Linked DNA regions of Catalinimonas alkaloidigena. The protein of the gene in region 2 interacts with the protein of the main gene of each other region in a pairwise test. Links are inferred from orthologs where the notes say so. Each region holds a gene or a part of one and is shown on either strand. Other genes may lie near its edges. The genes, in order: OKW21_RS18465 and OKW21_RS19175.

Region 1 (11,949 bases), 160 kb from region 2 along the record:
ATCAGCTCACTTGAGTTCATCAATAAAATATACAAAGACCGACCATACATCAATATTCTATGGATTAAAATTTCACGATCTCTTTTCAAATACATTTGCCGGAAAATGATTCTTTATACCTTTGTTAAGGTAAAATATATAGCCTTGAGAAATCATAAAGTAGTCGTCAAAATTGGTTCTAACGTCATCACCCGTAGCAATGGTGAAGTCAATACAGGTCTTTTGCAGTCACTCTGCAGTCAGTTGGCCAGCCTGCATCAGTTAGGGTATTCACCTATTCTGGTTTCTTCGGGCGCAGTGGCAGCGGGAAGAGGAAGGTTTAATTTGGAGAAAAAAACAGATCCCGTTACCCAGCGACAACTATTGGCAGCAATAGGCCAGACTCATCTGATGAACACCTATAGCCGCATTCTGATGGAATTTCAGCTTAGCTGCGCTCAGGTATTGGTAACCAAAGAAGATTTTCGTGACCGCATGCATTACCTCAACATGCGCAACTGCCTGGAAGGCATGCTGGCCCATGGGGTAGTCCCCATCATCAATGAGAATGATGTAGTATCTGTCACCGAACTTATGTTTACTGATAATGACGAACTTGCCGGACTGGTTGCCGCTATGGTAGATGCTCCGACGCTGATTATCCTTTCCAATGTGGCAGGGATCTATGATCGTAACCCTAAGGAGCCTGAGGCGCAATTGCTTAAAACGGTAGATCGTAGCATGGATTTAAGCGAGATGGTAAGCATGGAGAAATCAGACTTTGGCCGGGGGGGAATGCTTACCAAAGCTGCTATGGCACAGAAGCTGGCTGATATGGGAATAAGTGTTCACATTGCGGGAGGTCATACTGAGCGTATCATTGAGCGTATTGTAAAAGGAGATGAAGTAGGCACCCGTTTCATCCCTGAAAAGAAAGTAACCGGCGTAAAACGTTGGCTGGGCCATGCCGTAGGCTATGCAAGTGGTGGTGCCTGTGTAAACGCCGGAGCCAAGAAAGCTTTGGTGAATTCTGAAAGGGCTACCAGCTTATTACCTGTCGGCGTGGTGAAGATAGAAGGGGAGTTTGAGAGAAACGATATTATCAATCTTAAGGACGAAGCAGGGCAGAGCTTTGGGCTGGGCAAAGCACAGTATGACGCAGAACGAGCCAGACAACTGATGGGAAATCAGGGACAAAAGCCCCTGGTACATTATGACTATCTGTATTTGTTTCCTTGATGAGCAAAATGTATTATGCGCTTAATCAAACAGGTCAGAGCTTAGGTAGCGGTCGCCACGGTCGCAGACGATGAAGACGATCACGCCTTCTTCAAGTTCTTCGGCTAATTTTAAAGCCGCCTGCAAAGCGCCCCCGCTGCTCATGCCGGAAAGTATCGCCTCCTCTTTGGCCAACCGACGAGCCATCACCCGCGCTTCTTCTTCACTTACATCAATGATTCTATCCACCCGTTCACGCTCAAAGATTTTGGGTAAGTACTCAGGTGACCAGCGACGAATGCCCGGTATGCTGGACCCTTCGGTAGGTTGTGTACCTACAATCTGTATATCGGGATTTTTTTCTTTGAGATAACGTGATACGCCCATAATGGTACCGGTAGTACCCATGGCTGATACAAAATGTGTTACTTTACCCTCAGTATCGCGCCAGATTTCCGGGCCGGTAGTTTGATAATGCATCCCATAGTTGTCAGGGTTGGCAAATTGGTTAAGCATAAAGTAACCTTCATTCACAGCCATTTCTTCCGCAAGCTGACGTGAGTATTCAATCGTTTTATCAGCGGGAGTCAGTACCACCTTGGCGCCGTAGGCTTTCATGGCCTGTATACGTTCCTGGGTAGCGTTCTCCGGCATAAGTAAGGTCATGTGTACACCCATGGATTGCGCGATCATGGCAAGTGCGATGCCGGTATTGCCGCTGGTGGCCTCTACCAGTCTGTCTCCCTTCTTGATTTCTCCTCTGTCTAGTGCTCCTTTGATCATCCCGTAAGCAGCCCTGTCTTTTACACTTCCCCCGGGGTTTTGGCCTTCAAGCTTCCCATAGATGGATATATTTTTATATTGAGAGATATACTCAAGTTTTACTAAGGGGGTATTACCGATCAGGTCAAAAAGGGTCATGTTATGGTTTATTTAAAAATAATTAAATCTGTTTGTCCTTGCTCACTATTGTGCATTTGTGCCTGATAGTAGACTTTGGAGTGAGGCGGAATAGAGCGGGTAAGCCATACGTTTCCACCCACTACCGAGTGATGGCCGATCACGGTGTTTCCTCCAAGAATAGTTGCCCCGGAGTAGACGACTACGTGATCTTCAATCGTAGGGTGACGCTTGACGCTGGCATCTTCCTTATTCACACTCAAGGCACCTAATGTTACACCCTGGTAAATTTTCACATAATTCCCAATGATCGTAGTCTCACCAATTACTACCCCGGTGCCGTGGTCTATGCAAAAATATTCACCAATGGTAGCTTTGGGGTGTATGTCAATGCTGGTAATGCTATGGGCATACTCGGTAATCAATCTGGGAATACTTTTTACACCCAGCTCATGAAGCTTATGGGCTATTCTGTAGGCTGCAATCGCGTAGAACCCAGGGTAAGCACGTACTACCTCATCCCTGGTTTGGGCAGCAGGGTCACCTTCAAATGTAGCGTCAATATCCTTCTGTAAGCTATCATAAATTTCGGGAACAGCCTGAAAGAAAGCATTTGCTATATTTTCGGTTTGATCCCCTTCATGGATTAAGTTATTATACAGGATTTTACCCATATCAAGCTTCATCGCACGAATTCTTTCTTCAAAATCCTCAAAAGAACCTACATTTTCCTGTGCATAGGGCGGAAAGAGCACGCCCATAAGTTCGTGGTAAAAAGTAATAATTGCTTTAGTAGAAGGACATTTGGTGCATTCCTGATGAGAGTGATACAACCTTTTAGCAAATAATGAATCCATACGCGGTATAAATAAAAAGAGAATACTGGTCACTCTGAATACGACCTGAAATTGTAAAAAGTTTGCTTATCTCTGTTATCTAAAGCTGAGATGCTCCTGAGAAGTAAAGAATAATAATGATTACCGACTTTTTTTTTATTCAATAATAGCCTGATATACAAGCTGTTGAAATTTATTATTATAAAAATTGGTGTAGGGTGCGAACTGCGTCATAAGAATGCCTGCCAACTCTTCCTTAGGGTCAATAAAAAAGTAAGTGTTGAAAGCGCCTGACCAGCCAAAGGTACCCACTGAGCCTAAGGCCCTGGGGTCAGCCAGATCAGTGCGAACTGAAAAACCTAACCCAAAGCCATAACCTTCACCATAGAGGTCATTTACATGATTGACGGTCATCAGTTCTACAGTTTTAGGACTTAGTAGCCGCTGCCCATCCAAGGCTCCTTTGTTTAGCAGCATCCGGCAAAAACGCATATAATCTCTGGCAGTGGAAAAAAGACCATGGGTACCTCCATAAACAGTATTTCCTGAAGTTGGTGTTTGCCTTTCACTGACGGTTAGTTCCCCATCCTGGTTTTTGAAGTGTAAACCGACCACACGCTCTTTTTGATCTTCCGCTACATTATAGCCGGTATCTTCCATGCCCAGTGGGTCAAAAATACGTGTTTGTAAAAATTCGGCAGTGCTCATACCGGAAAACTGCTCAATGAGCAGGGATAACACATCGGGTGCGGCACTGTAATACCATTGTTCACCCGGCTGACCGACCAGGGGGAGCGCAGGCAGGACATCCACGCGGGCTTCAATATTTTGATGTTGCTGCATATATAATGCTTCACGGTATTTTTTGTCCAGCGCACTGCCTCCCAAACCGTGGGACAAGCCGGCGGTATGGCTTAGGAGGTGCCAGATCCTAATAGGCTCATCCAGACTGTCTGCTTCATTTTCCGAAGTTTGTACCTGCATATCAGCAAAGGCGGGAAGGTAATCTTCAAGGGGATCATTCAGATCAAAGTGGCCTTCCTCAAACAACATCATAAAGGCCACACTGATGATGGGTTTGGTCATAGACTGTATAAAAAAGAGCTGGTCTTTTTGCATTGGACTTTGGTCTGACAAATGGCTGGCGCCATAGCTCTGAAAGTGGGCGGTAGCCTCATTTCTAACGATTAAGCTTACAGCTCCCACCAGCTCTCCTTCTTCTATTTCCTGATTTAGATAATCGGATAAGCGGGCAAGTCTTTCTTCCGAAAACCCTGCTTTCTGGATATCAATTATAGGTAGCTGCTGTGCTACTAGGGAATAGCTGATGAAAAATAAGACTGGCAGCAGTAAATTTTTAATCTTAAGAGATTTCATTTGTTATTGTATGGTGGTAAAAATCTCCCCAAAATAACACTAATTATTTTCTTTCTAGTTTGAACTAATCTGGAGAGATTATTGGTTTGTTCTTTTCACAATAAAATATCCCGTAAGATGTGAATTTTATATAATAGCGTTTATTTCTTTGAATAAATGCGTACATTTGAGTCTTCTTTGCTAAGAAACACTAATAACAACCAGCAGGTTAATCCGGCCTGAATCCTCATTGAAATTATTAAAAAAATGTACGAGTGGGTGCTCACCCTAAGGGTATCCTATTGACAAAATTATGAAACAGTATTTTAAGTTATTTGATTTAACCCAAAAGGTTGATTACAAAACCGAAGTTTTATCAGGGCTTACGGTTGCGCTGGCACTGATTCCTGAAGCTGTGGCTTTCTCTCTGATAGCGGGTCTTTCTCCTCTTACCGGCTTATACGCAGCCTTTATGATGGGATTAGTCACATCAATACTGGGCGGGCGTCCTGGTATGATCTCCGGTGCTACTGGAGCAATTGCAGTAGTATTGGTGAGCCTGGTAAAGGCACATGGCGTAGAATATGTTTTTGCTACTGTGATTCTGGCCGGGGGTATCCAGATGCTGGCCGGAGTCTTAAAACTCGGGAAGTTCATTCGTCTGGTACCGCACTCAGTAATGTTTGGTTTCGTGAACGGGCTGGCAATTGTTATTTTCCTTTCTCAAATGGATCAGTTTAAGGTGATCAATGCGGCAGGCGCACTGGAGTGGATGAGTGGCTCTACATTGTACCTGATGCTTGGCCTGGTATTTATTACCATGCTCATCATCTGGGGCTTACCTAAGCTTACCAAAGTAGTCCCTGCTTCACTGACAGCCATTTTGGTGGTATCAGGCATTGTGATAGGTTTTGGTATAGAAACCAGGACGGTTGGCGATATAGCTTCTATCCAGGGAAGTTTTCCTCCTTTCCATATTCCTGCTATCCCATTTAACCTGGAAAGCATACAGATCATTTTTCCTTACGCACTCATCGTAGCAGGCGTTGGCCTTATTGAAAGCTTGCTGACACTGAACCTGATAGACGAGATAACTGAAACCCGTGGCCGTGGAAATAAAGAATGTGTTGCGCAGGGAGCAGCCAATATGCTGTCTGGTTTATTTTCCGGTATGGGGGGATGCGCTATGATCGGACAGAGCCTGATCAACATATCTTCTGGTGCACGTGCCAGGCTTTCGGGGATCGTAGCCTCAGTAATGTTACTTTTCTTTATCATGTTTGGCGCGAGCTTGATTGAGCAGTTGCCTATGGCGGCACTTACCGGACTGATGATCATGGTTGCGATCGGTACTTTTGAGTGGGCTAGTATGCGTAGCTTTGGCAAAATGCCAGTGTCTGATGTATTGGTGATGGTATTGGTTACCCTGGTAACCGTATTTTTACATAACCTTGCACTTGCTGTGCTGATTGGTGTAATCATCTCTGCTTTGGTTTTTGCCTGGGAAAACGCCAAGCGTATCCGTGCCCGTAAGCATATTGATGAGCATGGTGTTAAACATTACGAAATCTATGGACCATTATTTTTTGGATCGGTGGCTACTTTCAACGAAAAATTTGATGTGTTGAATGACCCTAATGAAGTGATCATTGACTTCGCCGAAAGCAGAGTCGCCGATATGTCAGGCATAGAAGCACTGAATAAGATCACCGAGCGCTACCGCAAAGCCGGAAAGACACTTCATCTGAAGCACCTTAGCGATGATTGTAGAGTATTACTCAAGAACGCTGAGAAAGTCATTGATGTCAATATCATTGAAGATCCCAAATACCGACTGGCGGTAGATTCTCTATAAAACATAACAAGGCTACTCTTCTGGAGTAGCTTTTTTTTGTGGATCGTTAAAAACGTTGGTCATTATCAAGAGCTTAATCTTCTTTGTAAATTCAGTTTTGTTAATTTTGGGACATGATTACAGCAACGAATATTACCCAACATCTGGAAGCAGTACAAAAAGCGGCACGCAAAGCCTATCAACTGAGTGATAAGCAAATCAATCAGGTGCTTAATGAAGTAGCTGATCTGGCGGTTAAGCAGACTGAAGCTATACTGGATGCCAACCAAAAAGATCTGGACCGTATGGACTCCAACGATCCAAAGTATGATCGTCTGATGCTTACTGCCGAGCGTATTCAGGGAATTGCGGCTGACATGCGCAATGTGGCAAAACTAAGTTCTCCACTGGGAAAAGTTTTGGAGGAAAAAACACTTGACAATGGTCTCCAATTGAAGAAAATGAGCGTGCCGATGGGAGTAATCGGTATCATTTACGAAGCCCGCCCCAACGTGACTTTTGATGTATTTGCGCTTTGCCTGAAGTCGGGCAATGCCTGTGTCCTAAAAGGTGGGAGTGATGCTGAATTTTCTAACATTGCCATCGCAAGTATCATCCATGAAGTGCTGAAAAAACATCAGATCAACGAGTATATGCTTTATCTTATGCCTGCCGGACGTGAAGCTACTCAGGTGATGCTGGAAGCCGTGGGCTATATAGATATCATCATTCCCAGAGGTAGCCAGGGGCTGATCAATTTTGTGCGTGACCATGCCAAAGTCCCGGTCATAGAAACCGGTGCAGGTATCGTACATACCTACTTTGATGAAAGTGGAGACCTGAAAAAGGGAAAAGAAATTATTTTTAACGCGAAAACCCGCAGGGTGAGCGTATGCAATGCATTGGATTGCCTGATCATTCACCGGGAAAGACTGGCGGATCTGGAAGCCCTTACGCACAAGCTCATCACCAAAGAAGTAGAAGTCTATGCTGATGCTGAAAGCTATGCGTACCTGGAAGGGGTGTATCCTGCCGCGTTCTTGCATAAAGCTCAGGCTGAGCACTTCGGAACTGAATTTTTAGCACATAAAATGTCCATAAAGACCGTAGGCAGTCTGGAAGAAGCACTTGATCATATTGCCACATACAGCTCCAAACATAGCGAGGCAATCGTTGCTGAGGATAAAAAGGTAATTGAAGCGTACATGCGCTCAGTAGATGCCGCAGCTGTCTATGCCAATACCTCTACTGCTTACACTGACGGCGCTCAGTTTGGCATGGGAGCGGAAATTGGGATCAGCACACAAAAACTTCATGCCCGTGGACCTATGGCCTTGCCTGAACTTACCAGCTACAAATGGCAGATTTATGGAGATGGGCAGGTGAGGGGATGAGCAGAGTCAATCGTGAATGGTATATAAGAAAGAGTGATTTAAGAAAAGTTTAAGATTGGAATGCCGGAGCCAGAAGTCCGAAGGAAAACTTCTGACTCCTAACTCCCGGCTTCCAGCTTTTTTCTTAAGCCTGCCTGGCAAATTGAACGTTAGCAATAATTTTTACCTGATCACTTACCACAGCGCCTCCGGCTTCAGTTATGGCATCCCATTTTAAGCCAAATTCTTTGCGATTGATTTTTCCAGAAACCTCAAAGCCAACTTTGGTATTGCCATAAGGGTCTACCATAGTACCACCGTACTCTACATCCAGTTCTACAGTTTTTGTAATATCTCGAATAGTTAAGTCTCCTACTAACTTATACGCATCATCAGCTGTCTTTTTCAACGTTTTGGATGTAAAAGCCAGATTAGGATACTGCTCAGCATTAAAAAAATCATCAGATTTCAGGTGGGCATCTCTCTGCTCATTGTTGGTACTGATGCTATTGACGTCTGCTGAAAAACTGATTTGGGCATCTGAGAAGTCTTCTTTCTCACTGCTGAAGCTGGCATCATATTTCCCAAAGCTACCGGTCACAGTAGATATCACCAGGTGTTTTACTTTAAACTGGATTTCTGAATGCATAGGATCAACTGCCCAGCTAGCTTTTTTTTCTGCTACATTTTCCATAATTAATGAATTTAGTTGTTTATAATATATTTGTATATACAATTAATTTAACAAAATTTTTTTTTACCCCCTAAACTTGTCAAGCAGCTTGTTTAACAGTTCTGCTTCCTCCTGGCTCAGGTTTTTCATGCGGTCCATACTTCCCTCTATTTCCGGCCTGATTTGCTCCAGAAGTTCCATACCCTTTTCAGTAATCAGAATATCCACTTTACGACGATTACTTGAACATTCTTTACGAGTAACATAGCCCCCCAGCCTAAGCTTCTCTACCAGACGGGTAGCATTAGACATTCGGTTAACCATGCGTTCAGTAATCAATTGTAAAGATGAAGGTTTGGGGTACTGACCTTTCAGAATACGCAATACATTGTATTGCTCCTGAGATATGCCGAAAGGCTTCAGGCACTGATTCACCTGATTGGATAGCCAGCTTTCTGTTACTCTGATATTAAGTATCGCTTTATAATAAGAATTTTTAAACTGATCCTGTTTTATGACTTCCTCAAGCTTCATATTTTGTTTCTACTTTTGTTGTATATACAACGGTCAATTTAGAAAAAGGATTTATTTTATCCAAAAAATTATACACGAATAAACGAATCTACGACTTCATACTTACCGGCGGTGAGCATATACTGGGGAATACTCTGTATTATGCTGGCTTTAAGCTTGTTGAATATTTTTTGTTTGTAGTGGAAGCGGCTGTGTACCAGACTAATCTCTCTGACGACTTTCTGCCCACTGATATCTCTGAGCATATTTTCTTTCACTGCACTTACGCCCAAGGTTGCCAGTTCAGGAATGAAAGTAATGCCTCCCTGATGCTCTACAATGCGCATGAGTGATGCAATAGAGCTACTTTCGTAGGTGAATTTTTCCTGGGTAGTCTTCTTGCCCAGATGACAGATATCGTTGATCTGATTTCGGAAACAGTTTCCTTCTTTCAGCAACCATAAGTCTTTACCGGCGATTTCATCCAGTTGAATATTTTCTTTATTGTATAAGGAGTGGTCTTCTGAGATATAGATGAAGAAGCGTTCGTAGAACAAAATCTCAAAAATAAGCCCGCTGGCGCTGACCGGAGTAGCGATGATACCCGCATCCAGTTTGCCATTTCTGAGCTGAGAAAGGGTCTCTTCGGTGGTTAATTCGGTGATGTGTAATTCAATTTCAGGGTGTTTAGCATTGAACTGCTTCACAAACAAAGGCAGGAGATAAGGGGCTAAAGTAGGAATAATCCCTACTTTAAGTAAACCACTTTCACTGCTTTGCAATTCTTCCGCAAGGCCCTGTAATCCTTTAAATGATAAAGCGACTTCTTTTGCCTTTTCAAGAAATACTTTTCCGGACTCAGTAACACGCAACGGTTTATGCGTACGGTCAAATAAGGTAAAGCCGATTTCATCTTCCAGTTTTTTGATTTGCATGCTTAGTGCGGGCTGACTCACATGAGAAGCTTCAGCAGCCTTGATGATACTGAGCTGATGATATACCGCCAAAGCGTATTGAAGTTGTTCCAGGGTCATAATATAAGTTTTAGTTATGCTAATATAATAAATATCAATTGTTCTGATGATAACATGATGCGTATATTTGTGGATATCAAAGCAACAAAACAATGAACACTGTAGTCGCTAAATCTCGCACTGAAGTGAGAAATGAAAAACTTGTACAAGAGCTGAATCAACTGCTTGCTGACTATCAGCTGTATTATCATAATTTAAGAGGGTTTCACTGGAATGTAAAGGGACACCTTTTTTTCCAATTACATGATAAATTTGAGGATTTATACAGAGAAGCCAGCGAAGCTGTAGATGTTATCGCAGAGCGTATTCGTGCATTGGGAGCTACGCCATTACATACCATAGAAGAATATTTTCAGCAGGCGCAGCTTAGCTCTGCCAAAAATATCAGCAAGGGAGAAGAGGCGGTAAGTATAGCGATGAAGAACAGCCAGGTACTGTTATATGATCTTAAGGAAGTACTGCATCTGGCAGAAAGTTTTCAGGATGAAGCTACTATAACGGTGATCAGTGAATTGATTACCGAGACTGAAAAGCGTATCTGGATGTTAAAAGCATTTCTAGGATAAGGACAGATTGAATTTTGTAATTTCAATTTCTGAGAGATTGTTTCGCTTCCGTCGGGACAATCTTTTTTTTATAGCGATTCATTTTTTTGAGCTTGGGCAAACACCTATTTGCTTTATGGGTTGAATTTGTACCTTTGCGACACATCATGCCATTATAAACTTTTTAGACCTATGAGTAAAGTGTTAATCATTGGAGCCGGTGGTGTAGGGAATGTCGTTGCCCACAAATGTGCCTCCGTTCCTGAAGTTTTTTCAGAAATTATGCTGGCCAGCCGTACTCAATCCAAATGCGATGCTATTGCCCGGATGGTAGCTGAAAAATATCCTGATGCCCAGCCTATTCAGACCGCCCGGGTAGATGCTGATCATGTACCCGAGCTGGTAGCATTGATCAACAAATTCAAGCCGGAGATGGTAATCAATGTAGCATTGCCTTATCAGGATCTGACGATCATGGATGCCTGTCTGGAAACCGGGGTACATTATCTGGATACTGCTAATTACGAGCCAAAAGATGTAGCGAAATTTGAATACAAGTGGCAATGGGAATATCAGGATCGTTTTAAAGAAGCCGGTCTGATGGCCTTACTCGGTTGTGGCTTTGATCCCGGCGTAACCGGGGTGTTCACTGCTTATGCACAAAAGCATCATTTTGATGAAATCCACTACCTGGATATCATTGATTGTAATGCCGGAGATCACGGCAAGGCTTTCGCGACTAACTTCAATCCCGAGATCAATATTCGTGAGATTACGCAAAATGGCCGCTACTGGGAAAAAGGAGCGTGGAAGGAAACAAAGCCACTGGAAATTCACCGGCCGATTGACTATCCCGAGATTGGTCCTAAGGAGTCTTACCTGCTCTATCATGAAGAACTGGAGTCACTTACCAAAAACATCAAACATCTGAAGCGGGCCCGCTTCTGGATGACTTTCGGACAGGAGTACATTAAGCACTTGACAGTATTGCAAAATGTAGGTATGACGCGTATTGATCCAGTTAAATTCAACGGAATGGATATCGTGCCCCTGGAGTTTCTGAAGGCAGTACTACCGGAACCAGGTACATTGGGTGAAAATTATAAAGGGCAGACTTCTATCGGCTGTCAGATTAAAGGGATCAAAGATGGCCAGGAGAAGACTTATTATGTTTATAATAACTGCGACCATGCCGAAACCTATAAAGAAGTTAGTGCGCAGGCAGTATCCTACACTACCGGCGTACCTGCTATGATCGGGGCTATGCTAATGCTGACCGGAGAGTGGAAGAAAGAAGGGGTCTTTAATGTGGAAGAATTTGATCCAGACCCTTTTATGGAAGCCCTCAACAAATACGGGCTGCCCTGGCATGAAAAAGTGGACGAACCACTGGCTTTTGACGATTACAACATCAATTAATATACAGCAAAATAGGGGAGGTGTAAAGCCTCCCTTTTCAATGAATACCTATTATGCCTATCAATTTTAAGGAAGTTCCCTCAGCCTGTTTTGTGTTGGAAGAGCGTAAATTACGCCGTAATCTGGAGATTATGAAGCGAGTACAGGATGAATCAGGTGTCAACATCATACTGGCACTCAAAGGTTTTGCTATGTTCAGTACCTTCGGATTGATCAAAAAATATTTGCACGGTACTACTGCTTCTTCTTTGCACGAAGCACGATTGGGT
Region 2 (11,896 bases):
CACAAACTTTCGGGCAGCATCATCCGCGCTTTCCGCATCAGCCAGCCGAGATTCCCAGCTTGGAATGAAGCCTTCGGCCAGTTTACGTCCCAGCAGGATGCAGTCTACTGAGGCAGTGATTTTATCTACATATTCATTTAGGGCAGCATCCCAGTTCCACGCTATCCAGTCCATTTCACCATTGGGCCCGGCCACAAAGCCATCCAGGGAAATTTGCATCTGTAGTTTTAGTTTTCGCATACTATTGATTGTTTACTTGTATCAGCATTGAAGCAGTGAATTGTAGAACGACCCATAGCCGTTCTACAGATTCAATCGTTATTGTTGTTTTCTGATTTTTTCTCTTACTGCTGCTTATAGGCATAACTGATCATCCACTGTATGCCGAATTGATCGGTACACATACCGAAATAGTCTCCCCAGGATGCATGCTCCATGGGCATACTTACTTTTCCACCAGCAGAAAGCTTCTCAAAAAGTTGATCTGCTTCCGCTTCACTTTCTACTTGTAGAGATAAAGAGATATTATCACCTACATTCAGCTTATGCCCCATTGACTCAAGGGTATCGGTAGCCATTAGTATGTTTTCTTTTCCAATGGGCAAGGCGATATGCATGATCTTTTCCTGATCAGGGGCCGGCATTTTATCGCTTTCGGGTATTTCATTAAAGCGATGCAGAGCAGCGAACTCTCCGCCAAAAACAGACTTGTAAAAGTTAAATGCTTCTTCAGTATTTCCGTTAAAGTTCAGGTATGGATTAAGGATTGGCATGTGTTTAATGATTAATGATGAATGAATAATTAAGTATTGACGAAAGATTTTGAAGGCTTTGCCTGGTTTTACTCAGCATTATCTGTTTCAACCACATAAGAAGTCATCTCCTTGATCTTCCCATCTTTGTGACTGCTTAAGAGATAGATGTCGCAGAAGGCATAGATTTTTACTTTACCGGATTTGTCCGTCACTTTCATGATGCCATCTACGGCGGCTGTTTTTCCGTGGGTGATCATATGATTAATTTTAAATTCGTGAGTACTCTCACTTTCCATAGCTTTGATTGATTTGGTAAATTCTTCTTTTCCGCGAATGATACTTTCCCCTACCATATTCCAGATAATATCGTCGGTTACCTGTGCGATGATGTAGCCGGAGTCGGATCTTGAGAAAGCTTCATTAAAGCGGTAAAAAAACTCCTGATTATTGGTCATGATTGATTGTTGTTTATTTCATAATTCATTAAAACTATGCCCTGCTCATACACTTTCGTATTCATCAGTCTCAGATGAGAAAGTCTGAAATCTGGAGGAAACAAATGCTTACCCTTTCCTATGGCAAGCGGGCAGACTCTAAGCTGATACTCATCTATAAGCCTTTCTTTCATGAGGGATTGCGCCAGCTTTAGGCTGCCCCACAAAACCATATCTTTTCCGGGCTGCTGCTTAAGGTTGCGCAATTCATCAGCCGCATCGGCTCTCATTACTTTAGCCTCTTTCCACTCTCCCCAGGGAGCAGCTTCAAGGGTTTTGGAAAAGACTAGTTTGGGCATACCGTTCAGTCTATCCGCAATTATCTCGGTGTCAGTAGTGGCTGTGGGCCAAAATTCTGCAAATAACTCATAAGTGAGCCTACCAAGAAGTATGGTATCAATAGTGTCCATGAAGTACAGAAGGTCCTGATCTACTGCACGATTGGTACTAAATGCATCCATAAAATCCAGTTCCCCTTTTGGGCCTGCAGCGAATCCATCAATAGTTGTAAATTCCTGTAATATTATTTTTCTCATTTTTCTTAGATGTCTGACTAGGAGGATTATGCCTGCTCATAGGCCTGTTTTAAAGCAGCGACATCCAGCTTTTTCATTTGCAGCAGTGCTCGGGTAACATTTTGAGATTTGCTGGAATCAGGGGCACTGAGCAATTCATGTAATATAGTGGGCACTACCTGCCAGGAGAGGCCGTATTTGTCTTTAAGCCAACCGCAGGCCTGCGCCTTTTCATCTCCTCCTTCAGCAAGCGTATTCCAGTAATAATCCACCTCTTCCTGATCTTTGCAGTGGATGATAAATGAGGTAGCTTCGTTGAAGGTGAATCCATGTTCCAGATAGCTATCCATCGCCTTAAACTCCTGTCCATTCAGCCTAAAGGCAGCATAATTAATTGCACCTTCCATATTGGGGTCTTGTCCTTTTTCGTAGCGTGAAATCTCTTTAATTTCTGCCTGCTCAAATACCGAGGTGTAAAACTGCATAGCTTCTTCCACTTTGCCTGCCTGATCCCCCACAAACAGTAGGCAGGGTACTATCTTCTGCTTAATCTCAGCCTGATCTGCCAGTATGAGCTGCCAGGAGACACCGTACTTATCCTGCACCCAACCGTAGTATTCGCTGAAAGGGTATTGTTGCAAAGGCATCATGACAAAGCCTTCATCAGAGAGTTCTCTCCACAGGCTGTCCACTTCTGCTCTGGACTCACAGTAGATAAAGAAGGAAACCGAAGGGGTAAATTTGAACTGAGGACCTCCGTTGAGTGCCACAAATTCCTGCCCCTCTAGCTGAAAAGATATAGTCATCACTGTTCCTTCGGCTTTCCCATGAATTTCGTGTCCTTCTTTTCCAAAGCGCGTCAACTCCAAAGTTTCAGAATTTTTGAAAATAGAAGTGTAAAACTTCACGGCTTCTTCTGCCTGATGATCAAACCATAGGTTGGTAGTGATCTTTTGTGTCTGCATTGTTTTTACATCTGTCATAAGTCTGGCTTTTATATGTTTGACATTAATTTTCTTCAATAAGGGAAAGAATATTTCCGGCAGGATCTCTGAACCATGCGATATTGGGCCCCTTCGCCTGTGCAGCGCCACGGAACACTCCCTTTTCATCCGTTTTGATCTCACCTCCATACTGTTCAAATGACACTCCTTTTGCGCTTAGACTATCTACCGCTTCATCAATATCATCTACCGGAAAATTGAGAATGGTGAAGGTGGCTGGTTCATGATTGGGTTTAGGATACACCAGAATATTGCTGCTTCCGGCTATATGAATTTCCAGTATTCCCATAGGATTATCTGCTACTTCCAGACCCAGCACTTCGCCATAGAAGGCTTTTGCTTTTGCCAAATCATCTACCGAAAATCCGCTGAATGCTTTACTGTGTTTCAACATGCGTTTATTAGTTTTATATAAAAATGCTATTTATGGCCAGGCCTCCAGTTTGGGCATGCGCATCACATCCTCTCCCAGATACCACTCTATACCAGGTGCTATGGTAGCTGGCCGAGAGCCTCCCAACTTCCTGAATGCCAGGCTGATTTTTTCTTCCTGCCCTCTCCAGTTTTTTTACATTTTCAGTCAGCTACTTTCCTTTTGAGAGCACATAATTCTCATAAGCGTACTGCTCACTTTCCCCATCAAAAGCCTGAGATACCGCAGCCTTATAGATCAAGCTTCCCTCCTGATCAGGGTAAGATACTCCGAAAAAAACTTTATCCTGACTGTCGGGCAGCATGTGCATCCATGTGTTAAAAGCTTCGCCTATTCCTTCAGGAAAATACCGGACAGTAAGCGCGATTAGCGTCACTTCCTCAATGAGCGCATATTCTTTCACGACCTTATTTTAAGAATAAAAACTTATTTTAAGTATATTGCAAACCTACAGTCTATTTCCGAATTTTAGAGGGTGCGATTGCGACAGTTTGTGGGGTGAATCACGACATTAATACTAACCAGCTTTTTGACATGAAACATGTATCTATTCTTGTTCCCCGTGGACATATTAGCGTAGTTAATATTGAGGGCACTTACCAGATATTATCGGAGGTAAATGGCCTGCTCAAAGAGATGGGCAGAGAGCCAGTATTTGAAGTTCACCTCGTAGGTTTGGTGAAAACAGAAGAAAAACATGGCCTTTTTAGTGTTAAGCCTGATGTGGGTATAGAGAATGTGCCCAAAACGGATCTTATCATCATTCCTGCCATACATGGAGATCAGGAGAAGGTGCTGTCCCATAATCAGAGTTTTATGCCGTGGGTGATACAGCAATATGAAAATGGTGCAGAAGTAGCCAGCTTTTGCATAGGTTCATTTTTCCTGGCTGCTAGCGGTTTGCTCAAAGGCAAACAGTGTACTACCCACTGGAAGTTTATCCATGAGTTCAGGCAAATGTATCCGGAAGCACAGGTGGTAGATGATAAGATCATGACGGAACAGGAAGGGATTTATACCAGCGGCGGCGCTTATTCTTACCTGAATTTATTACTCTACCTGATAGAAAAATATGCAGGGCGAGAAGTTGCTGTTTTCATTTCCAAAGCCTTTATGATTGACATTGATCGTACCAGTCAGTCACCCTTTATTATTTTCCAGGGACAGAAAACACATGAAGATGAAGAGGTCAGGCAGGCGCAAGAGTTTATTGAGCAAAACTTTCAGGAAAAGATTAGTCTGGATACACTCGCTTCTATGTTTGCCATGGGCAGAAGAAATCTGGAGCGCAGATTTAAGAAAGCTACCAGCAATACAGTTACTGAATATATCCAAAGGGTGAAGGTAGAAGCCGCAAAAATGAGCCTGGAGTCTTCCCGTGAGAATGTGAATGAAGTGATGTACAAAGTAGGCTATACCGATAACAAAGCTTTTCGTGCTGTTTTCAAAAAAATCACCGGTTTGTCTCCGGCTCAGTACCGCAATAAGTACAATCGTGAAGCAGCCGTGTCTGCAAGCTAAACTTTAGGGCAAAAAAAAGCGGAAGATAATTCTCCCGCTTTTTAACACTTTAGAACTTAACCTTATCTAATCTTTTCTTTCAGGGTTTCAACCTTGCGCTTGGCGTCGGTCCTGCCCAGCGCATAGGCTTTTTCGTAGAGCAATAGTGCTTCCTGATAAGATGCCTGTTTCTTTTTGCGCGCCAACTGCGTACGTTTGGCTACTTCTTCTACAGCCTCTCCTCTGGCGAAGTAAGCATCAGCCTGGGAAATTTGCTGTTGCAGGATCATCGCTTTGATGTGAGCCTCAGCATTGGCCAGTTCTTCATTCTGCGCCATGATTTCCTCAGTTTTCCGCACAATTTCTTCCTCCCTGACAGCTACTGTCATCACCAGAGAAGCATTGTCTGCTTCCAGCCCTTCTACCTGAACCTGTAGCGCAGTAACTTCCTCGTTTTTAGCAGTGATTTCTTTTTTCAGCTTTTTGATGTTAGCTGCATAAGTCTGGCTTACGGACTGAGAAGTTTGCAGACTTTTCTCGAGCTCAGCAATTCTTTCCTGTGTCTCCAGAATATACCCCTGTATGCTTTCCATCCGCTGGATGTAGCTATCGGTAGGACCGGTCTCCAGGTTGATAGCCATATACTGACGGGCAGCATCGATAGAATCCATTAGTACGCCTACTTCTTCCAGCATGCGTGCAGCCTGCTGGCTGTGGATCAACTCTAACTGTAAGCTGTCAAGCTGCGCTTGTAACTGTTCTTTTTCCTGTTTTGCACCACAACCAAAAAGGGTACTTATTAACAACATGACACCTACGAGTGCCAGCCTATTTTGTCTGATCATTTTTTATTTGATAATATGATAATTAGACGATGCTTGAGCCTAAAGTCACTATTCAAAGAAAAAATTATTTCATTTAAAGATATTAATTTATTAAAGCCCGTTTGATCTTACCAGTTCAGACAGCGAGGGGCTATGCCATTGACGTACTTGCGAATGGCTTCAATCTCTTCTGCTGTACTACCTCCGTCAAAACCACCTAGCGCTGCATAGCCGATTTTTTCATTGTACTGCTTCAGAAACTGGCTGGCAAGCGGCATATAGCTCCAGTGCCATTTTTCTTCATTGTAGCCGTGTGGCCTCTCGCTGCCTTTTTCGGTATACACCTGGCAGAAGCCATACTCATGGGCATAAGCCAATAACCAGTCGTACACTTTTTTACCCTCACCTGAAGCGAAGTAAGCATTATTCAATGCGTTCAGGTCAATATCAGTGCCCCAGTGATGGCGAGATGTGCCGGGCATGGAACTGTACTCCAGTATCTTTAAAGCCCTTTCCTTCGGATCAGTTACAGCCTGGCTCAGGTCCATTCCATCTACTTTTCGCTGACCATTCCACTTGGCTTCCCAGATGCTTTTCTGGGCGGCGAAGTTTCGTGTGGCTGAGATAATATGAAGCTTTACACCCTCTTCCCCGGCTGCTTCTGCCATACGCACAAAATCCTCATAAGCCTCTTTTCTGAGGTAAATTTCATTTTTACTGGTATACTGAGAAGCTATTTGGGTAAAGCTACTGTCCTGCGCGGGTTGGATTTTGCCCAACAGTGCTTCTGTACTTAGCTCAATCTCTATCCCCCTGTCACCTTCTGGCTGACTTACATTTTGGGACAAGCTCTGTGTCTTTTGGTTTACTTTTTCAGTAGCCCCTGCTTTCTTTTCCTGCTTTGGCGACTGGCAGGCCGTACTTAACATTAGCAAAACTATACAGCTAATTATGCTCATTTTATTCATAATTCATTCGTCATTATTCAGTAAACGCTTAATTCGGTCTTTGTAATTTCTACTGACCTTTAATACAAGCCCGGTATTCAGTTGTAGTTCCAGCTCACTCATTCCTCCGGTATTGATCTGCTGCACGTGACTTAGGTTGACAATACTGGATTTATGAATTCTAACGAACTGATCTCCCGGCAAATTCTTCTCCATATTTTTCATGCTGTCGCGCAGCAGGAAATAACGCGCCTTGGTATGCACCTTTATATAATAATCATACGCCTCAATCCACATTATCTGATGATAGGGCAACAGATGCACCCGCCCTTCTGTTTTCACCGCCAGTCTACCCGTAGGTTTTCCTGAGCCTGAGGAGAGGAGGCTTCCTTCTCTACCTTCGGCAGCCTGCCGCTGCTGGTTCTGCAATAGATCATTCAGACGCTGCTGTTTCTCCTGCAACTGCTGTTGCCTGATGCGGGCTTTGGCAAAATCAAGTGCTTTGAAGAACCTCTCATCCGTAAATGGCTTAAGCAGATAGTCTATGGCATGCACTTCAAAAGCCTTTAGCGTATATTCGTCATAGGCGGTGATAAATATCACTTCGGGACGGTATTCGGGGGGGAGGCTGTTGAGAACTTCAAAACCGTTGATACGGGGCATTTGTATATCCAGCAATAGCAAATCGGCTTTTTGATCCTGTAAAACTTCCAAAGCTTCCAGGCCATTAGCACAGCGTGCCAGCACTTCTACCTCTTTATCTTTCTCAAGCAGATGCTGCACGCCTTCCCGGGCTTCCGGTTCATCATCTACAATAATACATTTGAGCTTGCTCACTGTTTTTTTAGGTTAGTAGTAAAGAACTGAGAGGGATTGTGTATTAAAGTTGAATTCTTCATTTCAGTAATATTTACTCGCTTACTATCTTCTTTTTTACGTTCAGCCTGTCATCTGTATTGTTGATCGGCAAGCTTAGCCTGACCAGCACACTATCTTCCTGGGCGGTAAACTGAAGGTGCGCCTTGCCCTGATAGAGCTGCCGCAGTCTGTCAATGGTATTGCGCAAGCCTATACCCTTGCTTTTGGCCATCACCCAGTCGTGAGGAGCTACATCTGTGCTGTTGTAAACTTCCAGTATCAGATAGTTATTTTCATAATAGCTGCTGATACGAAGTTTTGCAAGGCCTAAAGAATGTGCAATTCCATGCTTAAAAGCATTTTCCACGATAGGCTGCAACACCATATTAGGCACCTGCGCTTGCTTTGTGCGCTCTTCTATATGCATTTCTAGCTGCAGACGGTCCTGAAAACGGACCTGCTCAACATTCAGATAATGCTGAATTAAGCTTAGTTCTTCTTCCAGGCTGATGAACTGTTTTCTTTTCTGGCTGAGGTTATTGCGCAGCATCTCACTCAAACCAATAATCATGCTGATGGCTTTGGCCTGATCGTTACGCCTTACCATCATAACAATGGCATTAAGTGCATTGAAAAGAAAATGGGGCTGTAACTGCATACGCATACTGTTGAGCTGGGCATCACTGAGCTGAGTCTTAAGCCCCAAAGCCTGCAATGCCTGCTCCTGATAGCGGTGCCGGTAATCCAGCGCTGTCAGTGCAAAAAGGACCAGCCAGTACACGCCTGCTCCATTCGTAATGTCAAACCAGGTATCTCCCCAAAGTATGAGCAATTCTCTCCAGTTCAGACTTTCCTGAGGAAGAAAGAGACGTTCCAGTAGCAGACCACTGATGTAAGTCAGGCCTTTGTGTAAAACTCCAAAAAGTACACTCATCAAAACATGGAAGATGATAAAGGAGGCTCTCCTCCACCGTTTAGAATATAAAAAAAAGTCTATGACAAGATAGCTGAGCGCCCAATAACTAAGATACGTTGAGAAGGGGTAGCGTATCATGCTTTCCCACTCAAAGTTTAGCCCAAAGCTAATGGCATGGCTGTACTGCTTTACACCTGCCAGAATCCCCAGCAGACACCAGGCCAGAAAATTATAGGTCAGCAGCCTTTTGATCTGTAAAACACGCTCAATGGAATGCATAGGATGTTAGCAATATAGAAAATCAGGGCAGTGATTTAAACAAATTGATGCTGAAAAGGATAGTCTGATATGAGCAGTTTGAATACCTTCCTGAAAAAATTTACTTCTCGCATGCAACCTGTCGTATTTGGAGGTGCAGCGGCTACAGTGCTGATTTTCGTACTGGCTGGTAGTCTTTTCCCCAAGCATGTCTCTGATCTCTTTGGTCAGATTCAGACTTTTATCATCAATGATTTTGGATGGTTTTATGTCCTAAGCGCTAGCGCCATACTACTCTTTGTCATTTACTTAATGATCGGTCCGCTCAGTCATATCCGTCTGGGAGGGGATGGCGCTCGTCCTGACTTCAACTATTTTACCTGGTTTACCATGCTTTTCAGCGCGGGCATGGGCACCGGCCTGGTATTCTGGAGTGTGGCTGAACCTTTGAACCACTATCATAAGCCTCCCCTGGGTGAAGGAGAGTCTTATGCTGCCCTGAGAGAAGCATTTCAGTTTACCTTTTTTCACTGGGGGCTGCACCCCTGGGCAATCTATGCCCTTTTTGGGTTGGGCATTGCATACTATCACTTTCGCATAGGGCTGCCATTGGCACCCCGCTCACTTTTCTACCCACTCTTTGGTGATAAAATCTTTGGTTGGCTAGGACATTTCATTGACATACTTGCCACAGTAGGGACGCTCTTTGGCGTGGCTACTTCTTTGGGTTTAGGTGCCATGCAGATCAATTCAGGCCTTAGCATACTTAGCCAACTGAATCAGTCTACAGGAGTACAAGTCATCATTATTGCTACGATAACACTTGTTGCCACTATTTCTGTTGTGCTGGGTTTGGACAAAGGGATCAGTCGCCTCAGCCGGTTCAATGTCCTGCTGGCTTTTCTTCTGCTGGTGTTCGTTTTCGTTGCAGGTCCATCCGTTTATCTGCTCAATACTCTGGTAACCGGCATAGGAACTTATTTGCAGCAGTTACCTTTCAGTAGCTTCTGGGTCAATATGAACAGTGAAAATACCTGGCAGGCTGACTGGACCTTATTTTATTGGGCATGGTGGATTTCCTGGTCACCTTTTGTAGGCATATTTGTAGCCCGTATTTCTAAAGGACGTACAGTTAGAGAGTTTATTATGGGCGTATTATTTGTGCCCACACTGGCCACTTTTATATGGCTTTCAGTTTTTGGGGGAACAGCTCTTTTTTACGAGATTGAGGAAGGAGTATCTCTTTTCAATGAAATTGAGGGCACTCCCTCCATTGCGTTGCATAGGTTATTGCAGGAGCTGCCATTCTCCACCATCAGCCTGATATTTGCTACCCTACTCATTACTATCTTTTTTATTACCTCTTCAGATTCCGGTTCATTTGTAGATGACATGGTCACTTCAGGAGGTCACCCTAACCCGCCAGTGGGGCAAAAAGTATTCTGGGCAGTATCGGAAGGGGCAGTGGCTGCCACACTTCTTCTTTCGGGTGGGCTTGATGGTTTACGGTCTGCCTCACTGACCTCCGGCCTACCCATGACGATTCTGCTGCTGATGAGTGGAGCGGGGCTTTATAAGGCATTAAGCAATGACCATAAACTCCCTAATGTTCCCAAAGCCCGGGAAATCAAGAAAAAATTAACGGAAAAAAGAAAGTGAAAGCTTTATAATGAAGGTCTCCTGATCATGTAAAAGGGATTGCTCAGCTTCTCGGTCCGTTTATCCAGAAGCAGTCTGGCAGCATTTTCTCCCATTTTCTGGAAGTCGGTAGAGATCACGGCGATTCCATCGTGCAGCACCTCTTTGATCGGCGTATCATTATAGGAAATGATCCCCACATCTTTGCCTATCTCCAACTGGTTTTGTTTACAGTACTTGATGATATTGACCAGTTCATCTTCCTCAATTACGATGTACAGACTACGTGGCTTTACCAAATCTGCATCAAACACATTGGTAATACAATATTCATAATGGTAATCGGTACAAAACTTTTTGAAGCCCGTCATGATATCGGGTACATACTGATTACCGTCCGGAAAGATGAAGTTAATTCTCTGGTAGTTACTTAAGCGATCCATCGCAGAAGCCAGCACATCATAAATATCTTTTTCAAAGTTTTCGCAAACTGCTTTGTAATTTCCTTTCAAGGTTTTTACGTCCTTATCAATCAGCAGTAGCTTCTCTTTTGGCACCGAGGAAATTACTTCTACAGTCTTTTCAGAAAAATCTTTGAAGCATGGGATGATAGCGTAATAGTGATAGTTACCCTGGCTTTCGTCTAACAACCTTTTTAGCATTTCGGTGCTGTAATTATGCACACAGGTCTCTACACTTGCCTGTTCGCCCAGCGTTTCTACAAATGCCTGTACAATTTTTTTCTTATGGGCACTGATCTTATTGATGATCAGGAGCACGCGGATCTTATCTACGGGATGATCACAGTTTACATAATAACCTTTGCCCGGTACAGATTTGATGATACCCTGCTCCCTCAGCCTGGTATAGGCTTTTTCTACGGTGTCTCGTGAAATCAAAAAGTCTTCACTGGTTTCATTGATGGAAGGGATACGTTCACCCCGCTTAAAAATCCCATTTTCAATATCCGATTTGATCAGGTTCATCACCTGCTCATACTTTGGGGTATGTGAATCCTCCTGAATCTGGGTAAAGTTAATTGTAGCCATAAATAGGTTGTTATAAAACACTAAAGAGATTAATCTTGCTCAAGACATGCTACCATCCATTCTATTGCAAAAATGACAAATTAACAGCAGCTTTTTCCACAAAATTAAATATACAATTCTTTTTTTAATCTCTCTTTGCGCATTTTGAGATTATCAAAATTTTGAATTTTAAACATAAACAAAAAAATGTGACAATTGCTCTCTCAGGCGCATTAAGGGACTTTTTTTTATGCTATAAATAGCTTCCGCATTGTATAGATTAGTGCTAAAAATATTTTTTCTTTGTGCCTTCTAAAGCTGAACCTTACTGATGTATGTCATCAAATGTAGCTAAAAAACCTCCTTCCGTAAACGTGTCCAGAATGGCCGTCGGTGCTTTTTTTATCATCCTCGGAATCATCTTTTCTACCTGGGCCAGCCGCATACCCAACATTCAGGGGCATCTGCAACTTAGCGACGGAGCTTGGGGTAGTGTGCTTTTCGCACTTCCTTTTGGGTTGCTCACCGGCTTGCCTCTCTCAGCCTGGGCAGTAGCTCGCCTGGGTAGCCAGCGCACAATGCTCGCCGCCACTCTTTTTCACATCTTCACCCTTCCATTCATCGGACTGGCTAACGAAAGTTGGGTACTGATGAGCATCCTGTTTTTCTTTGGTCTGTCAGGAAATCTGATCAATGTAGCAGTAAACACCCAGGCTGTAGCTGTTG

Evidence for each region.
Region 1: the proteins of OKW21_RS19175 (region 2) and OKW21_RS18465 interact in binary tests that used the Escherichia coli proteins (3 or more experiments, as listed by UniProt). The link is inferred for Catalinimonas alkaloidigena from one-to-one orthologs.

What each region holds. Positions count from the first base shown.
Region 1 is NZ_JAQFIL010000001.1:4,527,063-4,539,011, reverse strand. What follows is about bases 5,500-8,387. They hold OKW21_RS18465 (glutamate-5-semialdehyde dehydrogenase), read left to right. Parts: upstream 5,500-6,257; coding sequence 6,258-7,517; downstream 7,518-8,387. Other genes in these bases: OKW21_RS18455 (MarR family winged helix-turn-helix transcriptional regulator), read right to left, coding at 8,254-8,387; OKW21_RS18460 (YceI family protein), read right to left, coding at 7,642-8,190; OKW21_RS18470 (SulP family inorganic anion transporter), read left to right, coding at 5,500-6,144. Also shown: proB (glutamate 5-kinase), read left to right, coding at 145-1,218; cysteine synthase CysM, read right to left, coding at 1,240-2,118; OKW21_RS18480 (serine acetyltransferase domain-containing protein), read right to left, coding at 2,127-2,954; OKW21_RS18475 (serine hydrolase domain-containing protein), read right to left, coding at 3,090-4,310; more of OKW21_RS18470, read left to right, coding at 4,603-5,499; more of OKW21_RS18455, read right to left, coding at 8,388-8,703; OKW21_RS18450 (hydrogen peroxide-inducible genes activator), read right to left, coding at 8,772-9,716; OKW21_RS18445 (Dps family protein), read left to right, coding at 9,809-10,282; OKW21_RS18440 (saccharopine dehydrogenase family protein), read left to right, coding at 10,454-11,680; nspC (carboxynorspermidine decarboxylase), read left to right, coding at 11,734-11,949. UniProt on the Escherichia coli protein: Catalyzes the NADPH-dependent reduction of L-glutamate 5-phosphate into L-glutamate 5-semialdehyde and phosphate. The product spontaneously undergoes cyclization to form 1-pyrroline-5-carboxylate.
Region 2 is NZ_JAQFIL010000001.1:4,688,781-4,700,676, forward strand. The notes cover bases 5,404-8,238. They hold OKW21_RS19175 (LytR/AlgR family response regulator transcription factor), read right to left. Parts: upstream 7,310-8,238; coding sequence 6,497-7,309; downstream 5,404-6,496. Other genes in these bases: OKW21_RS19165 (coiled-coil domain-containing protein), read right to left, coding at 5,404-5,546; OKW21_RS19170 (M15 family metallopeptidase), read right to left, coding at 5,654-6,454; OKW21_RS19180 (sensor histidine kinase), read right to left, coding at 7,383-8,238. Also shown: OKW21_RS19125 (dihydrofolate reductase family protein), read right to left, coding at 1-240; OKW21_RS19130 (VOC family protein), read right to left, coding at 345-773; OKW21_RS19135 (nuclear transport factor 2 family protein), read right to left, coding at 842-1,210; OKW21_RS19140 (dihydrofolate reductase family protein), read right to left, coding at 1,207-1,785; OKW21_RS19145 (VOC family protein), read right to left, coding at 1,812-2,747; OKW21_RS19150 (VOC family protein), read right to left, coding at 2,773-3,162; OKW21_RS19155 (hypothetical protein), read right to left, coding at 3,353-3,604; OKW21_RS19160 (GlxA family transcriptional regulator), read left to right, coding at 3,736-4,722; more of OKW21_RS19165, read right to left, coding at 4,785-5,403; more of OKW21_RS19180, read right to left, coding at 8,239-8,525; OKW21_RS19185 (BCCT family transporter), read left to right, coding at 8,595-10,163; OKW21_RS19190 (GntR family transcriptional regulator), read right to left, coding at 10,169-11,191; OKW21_RS19195 (MFS transporter), read left to right, coding at 11,506-11,896. UniProt on the Escherichia coli protein: Member of the two-component regulatory system BtsS/BtsR, which is part of a nutrient-sensing regulatory network composed of BtsS/BtsR, the low-affinity pyruvate signaling system YpdA/YpdB and their respective target proteins, BtsT and YhjX.